Regions from separate parts of the Planococcus sp. ANT_H30 genome, predicted to be linked through region 2. Evidence: riboswitches for the same ligand, from Rfam matches in the RefSeq annotation. Region 2 holds a riboswitch; each other region holds the start of a gene.
The links. A riboswitch is a leader RNA that binds a small molecule or an ion and turns the genes downstream of it on or off. The one in region 2 is predicted to bind lysine.
Positions count from the first base shown of each region.

Region 1: it holds a riboswitch for lysine, as region 2 does, so the genes downstream of both, FQ085_RS07515 (aspartate kinase) here and FQ085_RS11900 (Na+/H+ antiporter NhaC family protein) in region 2, are expected to answer to the same signal.
Region 3: it holds a riboswitch for lysine, as region 2 does, so the genes downstream of both, dapA (4-hydroxy-tetrahydrodipicolinate synthase) here and FQ085_RS11900 (Na+/H+ antiporter NhaC family protein) in region 2, are expected to answer to the same signal.

Region 1 covers NZ_VOBJ01000002.1:321,262-326,884, reverse strand. Annotated here, with positions in the region: gene trxA (thioredoxin) at 205-519, shown strand; gene uvrC (excinuclease ABC subunit UvrC) at 570-2,366, shown strand; lysine riboswitch at 2,414-2,588, shown strand; gene FQ085_RS07515 (aspartate kinase) at 2,715-3,944, shown strand; gene FQ085_RS07510 (succinate dehydrogenase cytochrome b558 subunit) at 4,330-4,944, shown strand; gene sdhA (succinate dehydrogenase flavoprotein subunit) at 4,990-5,623, shown strand, end outside.
Region 2 covers NZ_VOBJ01000005.1:80,845-86,467, forward strand. Annotated here, with positions in the region: gene FQ085_RS11900 (Na+/H+ antiporter NhaC family protein) at 187-1,761, opposite strand; lysine riboswitch at 1,871-2,051, opposite strand; gene FQ085_RS11905 (bifunctional metallophosphatase/5'-nucleotidase) at 2,123-3,466, opposite strand; gene FQ085_RS11910 (sulfite exporter TauE/SafE family protein) at 3,479-4,306, opposite strand; gene FQ085_RS11915 (DUF72 domain-containing protein) at 4,306-5,166, opposite strand; gene sufB (Fe-S cluster assembly protein SufB) at 5,428-5,623, opposite strand, start outside.
Region 3 covers NZ_VOBJ01000001.1:1,126,952-1,132,574, forward strand. Annotated here, with positions in the region: gene FQ085_RS05305 (TraB/GumN family protein) at 1-532, opposite strand, end outside; gene ypfJ (KPN_02809 family neutral zinc metallopeptidase) at 676-1,521, opposite strand; gene FQ085_RS05315 (class I SAM-dependent methyltransferase) at 1,579-2,190, opposite strand; lysine riboswitch at 2,296-2,474, shown strand; gene dapA (4-hydroxy-tetrahydrodipicolinate synthase) at 2,602-3,492, shown strand; gene FQ085_RS05325 (STAS domain-containing protein) at 3,541-4,380, opposite strand; gene FQ085_RS05330 (GGDEF domain-containing protein) at 4,514-5,452, opposite strand; gene FQ085_RS05335 (alpha/beta fold hydrolase) at 5,466-5,623, opposite strand, start outside.

The DNA of each region.
Region 1 (5,623 bases), on a different contig from region 2:
TTTTTGTCTGAGGATTTTTACTAATGAGTGGCTTGAAGAAGTAGCGACTGCTGTAGGAAAGCAACTGTTAGGACGGAAGCAATCTGTTTTCGTTTAGCCCACTGATCTGCTGGGTAATAGAGGAGTAGGCAAAAAAATAGCTAGTGTTTTTAACGCATGATATACTTTGAATATAGTTTGGTTAATCATAAGGAGGAATTATTCATGGCAATTGTACACGGTACAGATCAGAACTTTTCACAAGAAGTAGCAGAAGGACTCGTTTTAGTAGATTTTTGGGCAACTTGGTGCGGACCATGTAAAATGATTGCTCCTGTGCTAGAAGAATTGGACGCTGAAATGAGCGATAAAGTTAAAATCGTAAAAGTTGATGTGGATCAAAACCAAGAAACAGCTGGAAACTATGGCATCATGTCAATTCCAACTTTGTTATTGATGAAAGACGGCGAAACAGTTGATAAAGTAGTTGGTTTCCGACCAAAAGAAGCATTAGCTGAATTGGTTGAAAAACACGCATAATTCTTAACCGGGTCCAGTGATGGTACCCGGTTTTTTAATAGGGTGATAAAATGGCAAACGAATTGATTCGACACAAATTGGCAATATTGCCTGATCAACCAGGCTGTTATTTGATGAAAGATCGCCAGAATATGGTAATTTATGTAGGAAAGGCAAAAGTTCTCAAAAATCGTGTGCGTTCTTATTTTACGGGAAGTCATGATACCAAAACACAACGTTTGGTGAATGAAATAGAGGATTTTGAGTATATTATTACGTCTTCTGATAAAGAAGCATTAATTCTCGAATTGAACTTGATTAAAAAATACGATCCGAAGTATAACATTATGCTAAAAGATGATAAAAGCTACCCGTACTTAAAAATTACAGGAGAGCGTCATCCGAAGCTGATCACGACAAGACAAGTAAAAAAAGATAAAGGGAAATATTTTGGGCCTTATCCAAACGCCTACGCAGCAGCAGAAACAAAAAAACTACTGGACCGCTTGTACCCGTTGCGGAAATGTCATACCATGCCTGACCGAGTATGTCTGTATTATCATTTAGGTCAATGTTTAGCACCGTGTGTTAAACCGGTTGAAAAAGAAACCTATCAAGAGATGATTGATGGCATTACAAAGTTTTTAAACGGTGGATTCCGTGAAGTTAAAGTGCAATTGGTCGCAAAAATGTCGGAAGCGGCAGAAAATCTGGAATTTGAACGCGCAAAAGAATACCGTGATCAAATTAATATGATTGAAACGGTGATGGAAAAACAAAAAATGGCGATGAATGATTTTACCAATCGCGACGTTTTTGCGTATGCTGTTGATAAAGGCTGGATGTGTGTGCAAGTCTTTTTTGTGCGACAAGGCAAACTAATTGAACGAGACGTATCGCTTTTCCCCTTGTACCGCGATCCGGAAGAGGAATTTTTAACGTATCTCGGGCAATTTTATGAAAAAGCCAACCATGTGAAACCGAGTGAAATTTTAATTCCTGAAGCGGATGATCCGGATATGTTAAAAGAATGGCTAGGCGTTCGTGTACTCGTTCCACAACGAGGCAAGAAAAAAGAGCTGGTGGCACTTGCTAAGAAAAATGCGGAAGTGGCCATTAAAGAAAAATTCCAATTGTTAGAACGACAAGAAGAACGAACCATTGGCGCGTGTACAGATTTGGGTGAGGCGATGAATATTGAAGTGCCTCTTCGCATCGAAGCTTTTGATAACTCGCATATTCAAGGCGCTGATGCAGTATCTGCAATGATTACGTTTATTGATGGCAAGCCTTCTAAAAAAGACTACCGCAAATACAAGACTCGGAATGCGTCAAAGCCGGATGATTACGCGGCGATGCGAGAAGTTATCCGTCGACGTTATTCACGTGTATTGAAGGACGGTTTACCTTTACCTGACCTGATTGTTATTGATGGAGGAAAAGGACAAATGGAGTCGGCACGTGAAATTTTAGAAGATGAACTCGGTTTATCTATCCCAATTGCGGGTCTAGCAAAAGACGCTAAGCACCAAACTTCTCAATTGCTGTATGGTTCACCTGCTGAAATTGTGCCACTAAAACGGACGAGTGAAGCTTTTTACTTGCTTCAACGGATTCAAGACGAAGTCCACCGTTTTGTTATTACGTTTCACCGTCAGTTACGTGGAAAAAATTCAATTCAATCAGCACTTGATGGGCTTGAAGGGGTTGGCCCCAAACGTAAGCAACAGCTACTGAAACATTTTGGTTCTGTTAAAAAAATCAAAGAAGCATCAGTAGAACAAATCCAAGAGGCAGGAATGCCAGAAGCGCTAGCAATCTCTATTGAACAGCATTTTAAACAAGGCACATTGCCAAGCGAGTCGTAACATGGTATCGTAGAAGAATAAGTAAGAATAAGTAAATCACTTGGAAAAGTGATGATAGAGGCGCGAACGTCAATAGTAAGCATCTGGAGATTTGCAGAATCTACGAAGGATGGTGAAAGGGATGGTCGCCGAAGTGTGCGTATGACTGCTATTACGCATGCTGGTTCTGCATTTAACAAGTGCAGAGCTGTCAGAGTCAATCTCTGGAGGGCTATCTCACATGGACGTTTTTTTCGTACATGATAAGAGGTAGTTTCCCGCGGTTGCGGGGAGCTACCTTTTTTTGTGTCTAGTGGCATGATCGCTAGTCATTTTGAGGGCCACATACTAAATGTGGGAGTGGATGGAATGAAAACGATCGTCATGAAATTTGGAGGAACTTCTGTCGCGACTCCAGAAAAAATTATCGGAGTTGCCAAACGAGCTATTCGTGAAAAACAAGCAGGCAAACGCGTAGTCATTGTTGTTTCGGCGATGGGTAAGACAACTGATACGTTGCTCGGATTAGCGGGAGAAATATCAGCGGAACCGCCAAAGCGAGAAATGGATATGTTACTGGCAACAGGTGAGCAAATTACGATTTCGTTATTGGCGATGGCTTTCAAGAAACTGGGTCATGAAGCTCTATCTTTTACTGGATGGCAGGCAGGAATTGAAACAGAATCCGTACCACGTAATGCACGCATCATTAAAATAAATACAGAACGTCTTGAACGTGTGTTGGAAAATGGTTATCTTTGTGTGGTTGCCGGTTTTCAAGGAGTGGATACAATTGGTAATATTACAACCCTTGGTCGCGGTGGATCGGATACGACTGCCGTTGCGCTTGCTGCAGCACTAAAAGCGGAAAAATGTGAGATTTATACAGATGTTAACGGTGTCTATACGTCAGATCCACGGTATGTAACAGGTGCACGCAAGTTACAACAAATTTCTTATGATGAAATGTTGGAACTTGCTAATCTCGGAGCGGGCGTACTACATCCGAGAGCGGTCGAATTCGCAAAAAACAATAACGTCCCATTATCTGTCAGAGCAAGTTATTCAGACGAGCCTGGCACAATCATACAAGAGGTGATCACTGTGGAGAAAAATTTAATCGTTAGAGGTGTGGCATTCGAACCAGGAATAGCGCGCGTAACTGTGAGTTACAAAAAGCCATTCAACGGATCTCTTGCTACTATTTTTACAAAGCTTGCTGAAAATCACATTGATGTGGATATTATTGTTCAAAGCATCAGTGATGAATTTCCACCGTCTGTCTCTTTTTCTATTAGCCAGGAAAGCCTTGAAGAAACACGCCGAGTTTTAACGGAAGCACAAGATGCCATTGGTTTTCTGACACTGAATGTAGAAGTCGGCTTATCGAAAGTGTCGATTGTAGGTTCAGGGATGGTATCGAATCCTGGAGTCGCAGCTCGGATGTTCGATATTTTAAGAAGCGAAGAAGTTCCGGTGAAGATGGTTAGTACCTCTGAAATAAAAATTTCAGTCGTTGTACCAGAAGTAGATATGAACAAATCAGCGAATGCTTTACATGCAGCGTACGGATTGGCTGCGGTAGAAGTCCACTCATAAATAATGAATTCTTTATGTGATAAAAGCTAGTGAAAAAATTCACAAAATGTTCAAATTCTCAATGCTAATATAGTAATGATGTCTACACAGTGGTTTGTACTAGAATAGTCGGAAGGAGCGATTCTCAATTAGAGAATCGCTTTTTTCCGGAATGCTGTTAAATCGATTCTATTTCGATACATTTCCTCTAGATAGAAGGTAATCGCCTGCGAAATCCATAAGCGCTATCGGTTTAAAGGAGTTATGTTGCCTTGACGCTCCTTGAGGGGGGGAGTACAATAAATATGTCATATTATTGTATCATGATGGTGCGTGGCTTCAGGTACAGTCATACGAAACGTCTGTCTTGGACGCTACCAATTAATGTTTTGAGGGGGGTAAAATTTTGGATAACAATCGTGAATTTTTTATGCGTAGGCTGCACTCATTGTTGGGAATTATTCCTATCGGTATATTCTTAACGCAGCACCTAATTGTCAACCATTTTGCTACACAGGGGGAAGAGGCATTCAACAAGGCATCTTACTTTTTGGCACATCTTCCATTCGTCATTTTCCTGGAGATCTTTGTCATTTACCTGCCGATTTTGTATCATGCGTTCTACGGCCTATACATAGCGTTTACTGCGAAGAACAATCCTGGGCATTATAGCTATATGCGCAATATGTTGTTTGTTGCACAGCGCTATACAGGAGTCTTCCTAGTAGTCTTTATCGCTTGGCACATCTTTGAAACAAGATTCCAAGTTGCAATCGGAGCAGCTGCTGAAGCTGACTTTAACATGATGGCAAACATCTTAGACAATCCTTGGATGATGGCATTCTACATTGTTGGTGTAGTGGCAGCAACTTTCCACTTTGCAAATGGACTTTGGTCGTTCCTTGTTACTTGGGGAATTACACAATCTGCAGCAGCACAAAAAAACGCAACTTATTTCACACTTCTAGTATTTATTGTGTTATCGGTTATTGGTATCAGAGCATTGTTTGCATTCGTTTAAGAATGTTTCAATCATTGGTGAACTAAAAGAGGAGTGAATACTAACATGGCGAAGGGCAAAATTACAATCGTCGGTGGTGGCCTTGCTGGCTTAATGGCAGCAATTAAAGTTGCAGAAGCAGGCTCTCCCGCTGATTTATTCTCAATCGTTCCAGTTAAGCGGTCCCACTCAGTATGTGCACAAGGCGGGATCAACGGAGCGGTTAATACAAAAGGTGAAGGGGATTCTCCAGACATCCACTTTGATGATACCGTTTACGGTGGAGACTTCCTAGCGAACCAGCGTCCCGTGAAAGCAATGGCAGATGCGGCACCTGGAATTATTCGGATGTTCGATCGGATGGGCGTTATGTTTAACCGTACGCCAGAAGGTCTATTGGACTTCCGTCGTTTTGGTGGAACAATGTACCACAGAACAGCGTTTGCTGGTGCTACAACGGGTCAACAACTATTATATGCACTAGATGAGCAAGTTCGTCGCTATGAAGTGGCTGGACTGATCACGAAATATGAAGGTTGGGAATTCCTCGGTCTTGTTCTTGATGAGCAAGGCGTTGGTAAAGGGATCACAGCTCAAAACATGACGACCATGGAAATTAAATCGTTCCGTGCGGATGCTGTTATTATGGCAACTGGCGGACCGGGAATTATTTTTGGGAAATCGACGAACTCTGTTATTA
Region 2 (5,623 bases):
CCCCTCTGTATTCCCATTCTATTTACATAAAAATAGGAATTTTGTTTGTTTTCAGATTATTAACTAATCTAAAAATAGTATACCGAGAGAGCGCTTTAATGTAAAGACGATTTCACAATATAATTTAAAAAAACTATTGCGGCAAAAGTAAAAAGGCAGAGAAATAGCTTCTCTGCCTTGATTTCATTATATATTTTGTTGTTTTTCAATAATAGTTGTTCGTTGTGACCAGACAACAAAGAGAACGGCTAACACGGCTAAGACTACGCCTAACGAAATCAATAGCGAACCAGTGAAACCTATGACAATGTACCCAATTGCAGCGATACCTGCAGCGGTTAACGCATACGGTATCTGAGTTAAGACATGGTCCATATGATTGCTTCCCGCTCCTGTCGAAGACAAGATCGTCGTATCGGAAATCGGTGAACAATGATCACCAAAAACCGCTCCTGCTAACACTGCTGATAACGCTGGCAATAATAAGGATGGGTCAGCCTCAATCATAATTGTACCGGCAATCGGTAATAAGATACCGAAAGACCCCCACGATGTTCCTGTAGAAAAAGCCATAACACCCGCTAACACAAACAGTAAAACGGGAAGAATAGCTGTCGGAACATTGCCTTCAGACACAACGCCTGCTAAATATGCACCCGTTTCAAGTAACCCGATCAAAGAAGTCAGCGACCAAGCAAAAATCAAGATTAGCACTGCACCCATCATTGATTTGATACCTGCCCAAATGCCTTTGCCAATCCAGCCCACATTAGCTGTTTCGTTCTTTTTCATTTGCATAACGTATAAGATAATGGACGTTAATGCGCCTAGCACACCACCTGTTAATAAGGAAGCTGGCACATCTGTATTTTCAAAAATCAACCAAATATCAAATACTTGATCTGCGTTCTGATAGCCCGTCCAAATCATTGCCCCTACTGTACCAACAATCAACAATAAAATTGGTAGTAATAAATCTCTAACATGTCCATGTGAATGAGTTGGAAAATCTTCTTTCATTTCACCTGGAATTGTTTTGTTAGGATCAAAAAGTTGTCCTTCCGTAATCGCAAGCACTTCATGTTTCTTCATTTCACCAAAATCAACATCACGAATAGCAACAAAAAAGACAATAGCTAGAGAAGCGACTACATAAAAGTTCATCGGTGCCATCCACAGGAAAGCTTCTAATGCGGAATATTCAACAAAAGTTTGTCCTGCTAAAATCGTCGCAATAATCCCAATAATTGCAGCTCCCCAACTTGATACGGGAGAAACGACACAAACAGGTGCAGCAGTCGAATCGATAAAGTACGCGAGCTTAGCGCGTGACACTTTATAACGATCAGTAATTGGACGTGCAACTTGTCCTACAGCTAAAGCATTGAAATAGTCATCGATGAAGATCACAATTCCAAGAACTACTGTTAGAACCTTCGCCCCTCTTCGCGACTTGATACGTGTGGAAGCCCATTCAGCGAAAGCATGGCTGCCTCCTGATAAACTAACGAATGCTGTAATAATGCCAAGCAACAACAAGAAAAGAATGATAAAGACGTTGTAAGCGTTGAAACCTTCATCCCAAAAAATAATCGTAAATGATGTTACAAGCTCTTGTAAGGCATCAAGTGGTGCAAACCATGTCAATATTACAGCTGCTGCTACAATACCGGTACCTAGCGACAATAGCACACGACGCGTTAAAAGTACCATAACGATTGCAATAATCGGCGGCAAAATCGAAAAAATCGTATTCTCCATAAAAACTCCTCCTAATTTTTGATGGGTTAAAAATGAGATAAAAAAAGCCGACCTCTCCAATTGGATAAAGTCAGCCTTCTACAATTCGTCTGTGCATTAGAACATCAAACAACCCTGTAGCTCCCCATTTAAGCTGTTGCTCAAATGACAGTGACATTCTTATTTAGAATGACCCCAATCCATCTTCTTAGACCTAGAAAATCGATTTCGGCAAAACTTCCTTTCAGATGCGTTCAACGCGGTCAAACTCGCGCATCTTACTGATCAGTCCTGCAGCCTCTACCCACCAATATATATTTCTTTATTAGCATAGCCCAAAATCACCATAAAATCAACTGCGTTTATATTCCGAATAGGCCTTCTACTTCAAGGCTTTGCTATGAAAATACTCGCTAAACACATCACGCAGAAACTCTGGCATAAAATATGTCTTAGCCGCTCTTTTCAAGCTTGGAAAAAAGTAGCCAAACGTTAACATGTCTAACGTAACCAATCGGTAAGTTTGATCGTGCACTGCTAGTTGCCCATTGATATAAAACCGGTGATTTATAATTTCCATATTCAAATGAATCATCTTGCCAAACACCGCGCCACGGAATCCCATTCCTTTTAACTCGAGCTGTGGCCATTCTGAGTTCAAAGACTGCAAATAAATCTCCTTTAACTCGGCTCCGCTTAGCTCGACAAGACAAGGGTTGATTGGATGAGGCAGCATTTGATGAAAGTTGTAGCGAGTCATCGCACCTTTTGCCATATCTTCCATAAATATTCCGGCATTAAATAACGCACAATCGGCTTCTGTAAATTCAATCAGCGCTTGTCCAAACAAAGTTGCCAGCTCTGAATCTTTAAACCACTCTGCTTTTAGCGTCTTGTCGCTATGAAAAACTAACTCGTTCATTTGTATTTTTCCCTGCTCGATTAGCCGTTCATCAAATCCTTCTTGTTCTTCGCGTAACCGAGACACTTCAACGAGTTGCGCAGTGGTTTTTTCAAATGCTTCTGCTACAGCAATATGACCAACGTAAACACCGAATTTTCCTGCAGCACCTAGCAAAGTGTCCCCTTGCCATTTGCCTTCATGAAAAACATGATGCGTATGTGCCCCCAAAATAATATTGATTTGTGGACAAAGATCCGCCAATAACTCGTCTTCTTTAATGCCAAGATGTGATAAGCAAATAATTAAATCCGTGTGTTCTTCAATTTCTTTTACTGCTTGAATAATAGATTCTTTGGCATCTGTAAGTCGCCAACCCAGTTTATGATAAAAAGGCGTAAACTCTGCGGTTGCACCCACTAATCCAATCCGTTTTCCGTTTGTTGTACGGATAATATGATAGGGCTTAGCCCATTGAGGTCGATTGCCACGCAAATCAAATAAATTTGACACCACCACTTTAAAATCGGCTTGAACATACAAATCAGCAAGCTCTTCTTTTGACAGTGTAATGCCTTCGTTATTGCCAATCGTCACAGCATCGTATTGCGCTTCGTTTAGTAATTGCACATTGCCTTTGCCTGCTGTGCCTTCTGTATAAGGATGCGAACGATCAACATGGTCACCAATATCTAAAATAAGACAGACGTCGCCTTCTTCTTCGTGCCATCTTTTTCGTTCAGCTAAAAACGATTTAATCTGTGGCCAATTTGTAAAATGGCTATGCAAATCATTTGTATGATAAATATGAATAGTTTCACTCATGAAAACACCTCTTTAAGAACTAAATATTCCTTCATAAATCGATCGCAACCCGAGAATCAAAAGGACAATACGCAAAATGGTCACCAGCATTTCCGAATTCAGGCGCTTGTTTAACTTCGCACCTATTTTCGCACCCATGTATGCACCTGGAACAACGGCTAGCGTATAAATCCATGGCACGTTTCCTAATGAGATATGGGTAACGGAGTTGACAAGTGCTGATAAAAACACCATAAACATAGACGTCCCAATGGCTACATGTGGTGGGAATAAGAACAATAAAATCATCGCAGGCACGATAATTGAGCCACCACCGATACCGAACAACCCTGAAGCCACTCCAACAAAAAAAGTTAATAACAAGGCAAACCAAATTGGATAACCATAAATATATTCTTTATTTTGATTGTCTATAAACGTTGTTTTACGACCGTTGTCCACGAACCAGCGAACCGCTTTGAGCCGGTCGCGCAACAGTAAAAGCAGCGATAGAAAAACGAGAAGAATTCCGAAATACAGATTGAATGACGGCAAATCCAAGTTTTTATTAACAAAAGCACCAATGATTGTACCGGGTGCACTTCCTGCAAAGAAAATAAGTCCGCTTTTATAATCGACTGTTCGAACTTTCATATAAGCTAAAGTTGAAGACAAGCCTGTGAAAATCATCATGATGACTGATAAGCCAACAATTTTCTGAGGCGAAAGGTCCGGAAAAAACGCAAAACTGGTGCCTAGAAAAAGTAAAGCTGGAACCAGTATAACGCCACCACCAAGCCCTATCAATGCACCCACTATGCCAGAAGCCACTCCGACAAGTGCCATAACGATAAAAACCATTAAAATCCTCCTTCAAATAAATCCATTTGCTTTGGTGAAAGCCCGTCAAATGATAAATCATTCATATTCTGGAACTCTTTAGCGTCACCTGCTGCATGGCCTCCTGAGTTATTATTAAAAATCACGTAGACCGTTTCTGCTGTTTGCGCCAATAGGTTTACAGCACGACTGATTTCGCCCAGTTCTTCTTTATTATAATCATAGAGATAACGAACTTCCCGCCAGTTTTGTCCATGCCCTGGATTTAGCCAGCCATGAACATTGCGACCGTGAATACGAAGTAGCACTTTGTCTGTTCTTGAAGAAATTGGAACCAGTGGAATTGAGCCATCTCCTGCCTGCGGTTCGTCACACACTGTGTGAATCAACTGATTATCCCGTAAGAAGTCCACGGTTTTTTCACTCATCCCATTGGCATACCAGGATTGATGACGAAATTCGATTGCCAGATCAAATTCTTTTAAACGCCCGGTAATCTCTCGAAGTTGATCGACATTGTCTTTTTGGCAATCAAACCACGGCGGAAACTGAAGCAGTACCATTGCCAGTTTCCCAGCTTCTTTTAATGGGCGAATGGATTTTTTAAACGCTTCAAACATGTCATCGCGTGAGTCAAATGGATTTTCTCCACGCAGATGTCCTGTCATTCCTTGATAAGCTTTTACTACAAACTGAAACGGCTCTGGCGTTTCTTCCATCCACTTCCGAATATTTTTTTCCGGCTGAACTGCATAAAAGGAGGAATCCAATTCTACAATTGGAAAATGAGCACTGTAATCGATCAATTTATCTGTTTTCTTTGAGCCAGGGCTATAGACATCTGGATGGTCTCCCCACCCCGTCAAACCTACATAAATCATCGTCCCGCCTCCATTTCTGGTTATTATTTTATGATAGCATAGAAAAAATAGAACGTCTTTTTTTAAAGGGAGTTTCTTTTGATCAATTGAGAGTTCAGGGAGAAAATATTATTTTAGGTTACTAAGATAGCCGTCTAGTTAGAAGTATTTTAATTCCACCGAATAGCATGGGAAGCAATTAAATCTTACAAGACACAAAAAGACTGTCACCAAAAGTCATATTTCATGACCTTTTGGGACAGCCCGTTAGTTATTCGTCTATTAACCGATCGAGCCTTCCATTTCGAACTTGATTAAACGGTTCATTTCTACCGCATATTCCATTGGAAGTTCTTTCGTGAATGGTTCGATAAAGCCCATTACGATCATTTCTGTTGCTTCTTGCTCAGAAACACCACGGCTCATCAAGTAGAACAATTGCTCTTCAGATACTTTTGAAACTTTCGCTTCGTGCTCC
Region 3 (5,623 bases), on a different contig from region 2:
CATTCATTACCGCGTTGAGGGTATCCTGTGACTTCATCTTTTCCAAATCTTCTTCTGAGATCGTCTCTTTGCTGAAAATACTAAAGAATACGGAAGTCAGCAATTGCGCTTTCCCCATAAAACCGATATTGCCCCAAATGCGCGAAAACGTTACTTGAATATTGCGGTCAGCGAGTACCAATTCTGCGCCAGTTTCTTTAGCAGAAGCAATCCCTTGAATCATTTCTTGTCCAGGTTTGATGCCAAACTGATCTGCAAGACGGTTCTGAAAAGAGGAAATAGCCAAATTCATGAGTAACAAACTTGCTTTTTTGTCTTTGATCACTTTGAAAATGTCGGTTTCTTTCCATTTGCTGTCTTGAGTTACCGATTCATAGCGCTGCGCATCTAATTCGATGCATACCGAATCCGGTCGCTCGGTTTCAATGACGGCTTTCACCTGCTCTGCACTAGCTTTAGAAACGTGTGCCGTACCGATTAGGATTAATTCTTTGCCGTTGTATTCTAGGCGTGTGATATTGTCATCCAACATGCTGTACTTCCTTCGCAGAGCTATATTTCTTTCCATACGAAATGAAAAGACTGTCTATTTTATATAATGAATCACATCAGCAAAAATATCAATGCTGCACCCTTTTATTTGCATGCTAAAAGTGATTTTCACTTTAGGTGCCATCACAAATCAGTTGCATTAAACGTGTCGCCTTCTTTTAAATTACCGGCTTGAAAGCCTTTTTTAAACCATCGCTGGCGCTGTTCGGAACTACCGTGTGTAAAACTCTCAGGTACAACGTAACCACGGGACCGCTGTTGAATGGTGTCATCCCCTACCGCACTTGCCGCTGTCAATGCTTCTTCTAGGTCACCTTCTTCTAAATAGCCCATACCTTGCGCATGGTGGGCCCAGACGCCTGACAAATAATCCGCTTGCAACTCCAAGCGTACTTGCACTTTATTGTATTCTTCTTCACTAAGCTGGCTGCGAAGTGGCTGCACGTCTTCCATAACACCAAGAAGATTTTGAACGTGGTGTCCAACTTCGTGTGCCACGACATACGCCATGGCAAAATCACCGGGTGCTTGAAATTGGGTTTGTAGGTCATTGTAAAAACTCAAATCAATATAAAGTTTGTAATCGCCTGGACAATAAAAGGGTCCGACGGCTGCGCCTGCTGTTCCACAGGCAGACTCGACGCTGCCACTATACAAAACGAGTGTCGGCTCAACATATTCCATGCCTTCTTCTTTAAAAACTTCTGTCCAAACTTGTTCCGTATCCGCTAGAACGACTGACACAAATTCAGCCAATTCTTCTTCTTGTGGAGTTGATTCGTAAGACTGGTTTGAAGTCGTTCCTGAGGATCCACCCAATTGATCAAGAATGACACCTGGGTCGCCTCCTAAAAAAGCCACTAATAACACAATTAAAATACCGCCGATGCCGCCTCCTGCTACTAGCGCTCCACCTTTCCCTCGCCTATCTTCAACGTTTCTACTGGCTTTTCTACCTTTCCATTCCATAGGGGTCCCTCGTTTCACAATTGTTTTACTGTAAACATACCCTTTAGAGCACTAGTTCTAATCCATTTTAGACAATCGATAAATTAAAAATCGTTCGCGCGGATCTTTATGGAAATCCGACAATTGAATTTCTTCTATTAGCTGAAAAACTCCGTTAGTTTCCAGATAATCACTGTAATCTTGAGAGGCAAAAAACAAAATCACGTCTACCGTCCGTGGAGATTTTTCGACTGAAGCTAAAATTTTATTCACAAATGCGATGAATATCGCCACTGAAAAAGGGTTAAAGAAATAGAATACGGTATCGTCTGCTGTAACTGGGTATTTCTGAGCTAAGCAATTACAAAAGTTAATGTGAAACTCTGCACCTTTGTGCTTTTTCGCGTACTGTTTTTTATTTTCGAGGGCTTCTGTGTAAAATGTCGGATTCATTTCGATGCCTACACTTTTTACACCAAAAAAATGATGCACATAAAAATTCAAGCGCCCTTTTCCACAACCAACATCAACGATACAATCTTCAGGAGACAGGCTATAATGCTCAAACAATTTGTCGAGTAAATCGTAAGGTGTAGGCTCATAACGATTATGATGCAAAGAGGCGTTAAATCCTTGCTGGTTTCCTGTTGTTGCAATCACTAGCAGTTGGTCATAGGCTTGCTCACTCATTCTATCTCTCCTCGGCTATAATTTTTTACGTTCTTCATCTTGCAATTAATAGAAACATTTGTTATAGTACAGCTAATTCAATATTTCTTGCTCTTGTTTTTACAAGAGTAGGATAGAGGCGCAAAAACCATTAGTACGCAAAACGAGGATGATGAGATCCGTTGACGTTTGCCGAAAGGGGGATTTGCCGAAGTGGCGGAGATCTCACATTTCCGTGCGCTGGGTCTGCATTTAATAAATGCAGGACTGTCATATAGGAAACTATATGGAGGGCTATCTGATGCACAGGAGCAAATGGTAAACATTGTTTCTACTGCAGCAACAGGACCTCCTGTTGCTGCTTTTTTGTTTGTTCCTGACTGGCCTCTCACCTCTAAGCTTCGAAAAAAATTAGAAAAGGGTGTGTTCTGTATGAATTTCGGCCAAGTAATTACAGCAATGGTAACACCATTCGACCAATACGAGGAAATTGATTTTCCGGCAACGCAAAACTTAATCGAGCACTTGATTGCTAATGGATCTGACGGTCTTGTCGTCGCAGGAACCACAGGCGAATCGCCAACTTTATCGATAGAGGAAAAAGTAGAATTGTTCGAGTTTACCGTCAACACTGTTGCCGGACGGATTCCGGTCATCGCAGGAACCGGCTCGAACAATACGCGGGCATCGATTTCTTTGACTCAACAAGCAGAGAAAGTCGGCGTAGATGGCATTATGCTAGTTACGCCTTATTACAATAAACCTTCACAAGAAGGCATGTTCCAACATTTCCAAGCCATTGCGGAGTCGACTCATCTACCTGTCATGCTCTATAACATTCCAGGACGTAGCGTCGTTAACTTGCTTCCAGAAACCGTCATCCGCTTGTCTCAAATTAACAATATCGTTTCTATTAAAGAAGCGAGCGGTGATTTGGATGCTGCTTCAGAAATTATTGAACACACAGCTGAATCTTTTACTGTCTATAGCGGCGATGACAGTCTGACTTTACCGATGCTGTCTATCGGTGGTGCGGGCATCGTTTCGGTTGCTGCACATATTATCGGCAACGATATGCAAGACATGATTACGAGTTTTAAAACAGGTGATGTGAAAACAGCAGCAGCTATTCATAGACGGTTATTGCCAACAATGAAAGCATTGTTCGCTGCGCCAAATCCATCTCCAATCAAAGCAGCACTGCACATGACAGGTGTTTCGACTGGGGGCGTTCGGTTACCAATGATTGCACTGACTGACGAAGAAACCCTGACGTTACACAAGTCTTTACCCAGTCTGCATTCAGAAGCAGTAACAAATTGACTAACTAAAAAAAAACGCTGAAGTCTAGGAACTTCAGCGTTTTTTTAGTTAAGTGACATTCATCTGATGTAAGACACGTTTCAGGCTGCCACCAATTTCAATGTCTTTTAAATCAACTCCAATACCAATAAGCATCGCTGCAATTTCTGGACGGATTCCCGTGAGAACCGAGCGTATACCTACGAGCTTTAGCGACTGGATGATTTTAATAATTTGTTCTGCAACGATTGAGTCGACTCTCACGACACCTGACAAATCTACAATCAATACCGTAATTTTTAGTTGATTTGCTGCTAGTAAGGTTTTCTCCAGTATATAGCGAGCTCGGTCCATTTCAATGCTACCCACTAGTGGTAAAACGGCAATCTGATCACTGACCGGGACAACGGGTGAGGAAAGTTCAAGAAATTCTTTTCTTGCGCAGTTCAATTTTCGTCGATATGAAACTGTGTAGGCTTCTGTATAGGAAACAGCTGCATAATCCAGTAACGAATGAAAGGTCTCCATACTATCAAAAAGAATTTGAATGTTAATCTTCTTGTGAAGGGCTTCTGTTTTGATGACTGTTCCGATGTGTTTTCGAAATAAAGAAACTTCGGCAAGTGCGTCTTCTAGCGATCGATTGTTTTCAAGAAAAAAATCACCTGTTTTTTCTCCCCATCGTTGAATCTTCGCATAGACCTCTTGAATATTGTAACTATTGCTAATGGATTGTCCGATCAAATCCACAAAATCAGTTCGAATGTTATTTACAACTTCAATGAAGGCTTTCGTCATTTGCAACTGCTCAGCCTGAAGATTCGCGCTGACTTCTTCATGGATCAATTGTGCGATCAATTCTCTATCTGCCGACACGCGTTCCCCCAATAACCGATTCTCTTTTTCCATAAGTCCTCCAGAGGCAAAGATATTTTGTACGCTAATTATAGCTGTTAAATGAATGGTTGCAATGAGTCCAGTTCCCTATTTCTCCCAATAAATAAACATCCGTTTTTTAAAGACGGATGTTAAAGGTAGTTCTTTATTCATTGCCAAAGACACAATTTCTTCCATTAGCTTTTGCTTTGTACAGAAAACTGTCAGCTCTGGATAGCAAGCTTCCTACTTCGTCTCCAAGCGCATAAACGGCGACACCGATACTTACCGTGATGGGTACATGCATCCAGTCAGCAGCTTCTATGTGCTTACACAAAGAGTCAGCCATAGCTAAGCCTTCTTCAATTCCTGAGTCTGGCATCACGACGACGAACTCTTCTCCTCCGAGACGTGCTACAATGCCAGCCGCTCCAACTTTCGTTTCTAGATGCCACGCTAATTCCTGCAATACTGCATCACCTATTTGGTGACCATATGTATCGTTAACTTGCTTAAAATAATCAATATCCAAAATCAAAAGAGCCACTTTTCGACCATTTTGCGCCTGCAGTAAAAAGTCATGAAGTCGTTCTTCCAAATAGCGACGATTTTTCAAACCCGTTAGCGAATCCGTAATGGACAATTGTTGAAGTGTCGAGTTGAGATCAATCAGTTGTTGCTGTTTACTTTCTACTTCGCTCATTAAGTGTTGTAGTTTCTCATAGGCTTCTACTGTTTCACGGTTGATCTTTTCTGCATTACGTTTGGCTAATAGGAGTTCTTTTTCATATTCACCACGAACACTCATCTGCATCAATGCACATTCGTACAAACCATTTTGCTCTACTGCATTCATCAAGACTGGCATATGTCCTGCCGCACTTTTCAAGGTCAAAAACATTTCATTTACGGTGCCATGCATTTTAATAGAAGGAGTAAAGTACGTTTGGAAATACATCCGGGAAGCGATAGTTAGTAAATCATGGATATGCTGCGGATTTTCTACGCTTGTCAAATTCCGCAACGTGCTATTCATTTCAACGACACGCAATTCCTGGTCCAGAACCAAATAACCACAAGGGGCTCTATCGAGTTGCTGTTCCACGATTTTCACTCCTCTATTCTGCTAAATACGCCTTAATGCGTTTTACCGTTTCCTCTGAATCACTCAAATGTGGATTGTGTCCCATTGCTTCCATTACAACCAATTGACTACCTGAGATATGATCGCGGAGATATTGACCAATTTCTAATGGTACAATGGCATCAAATTTTG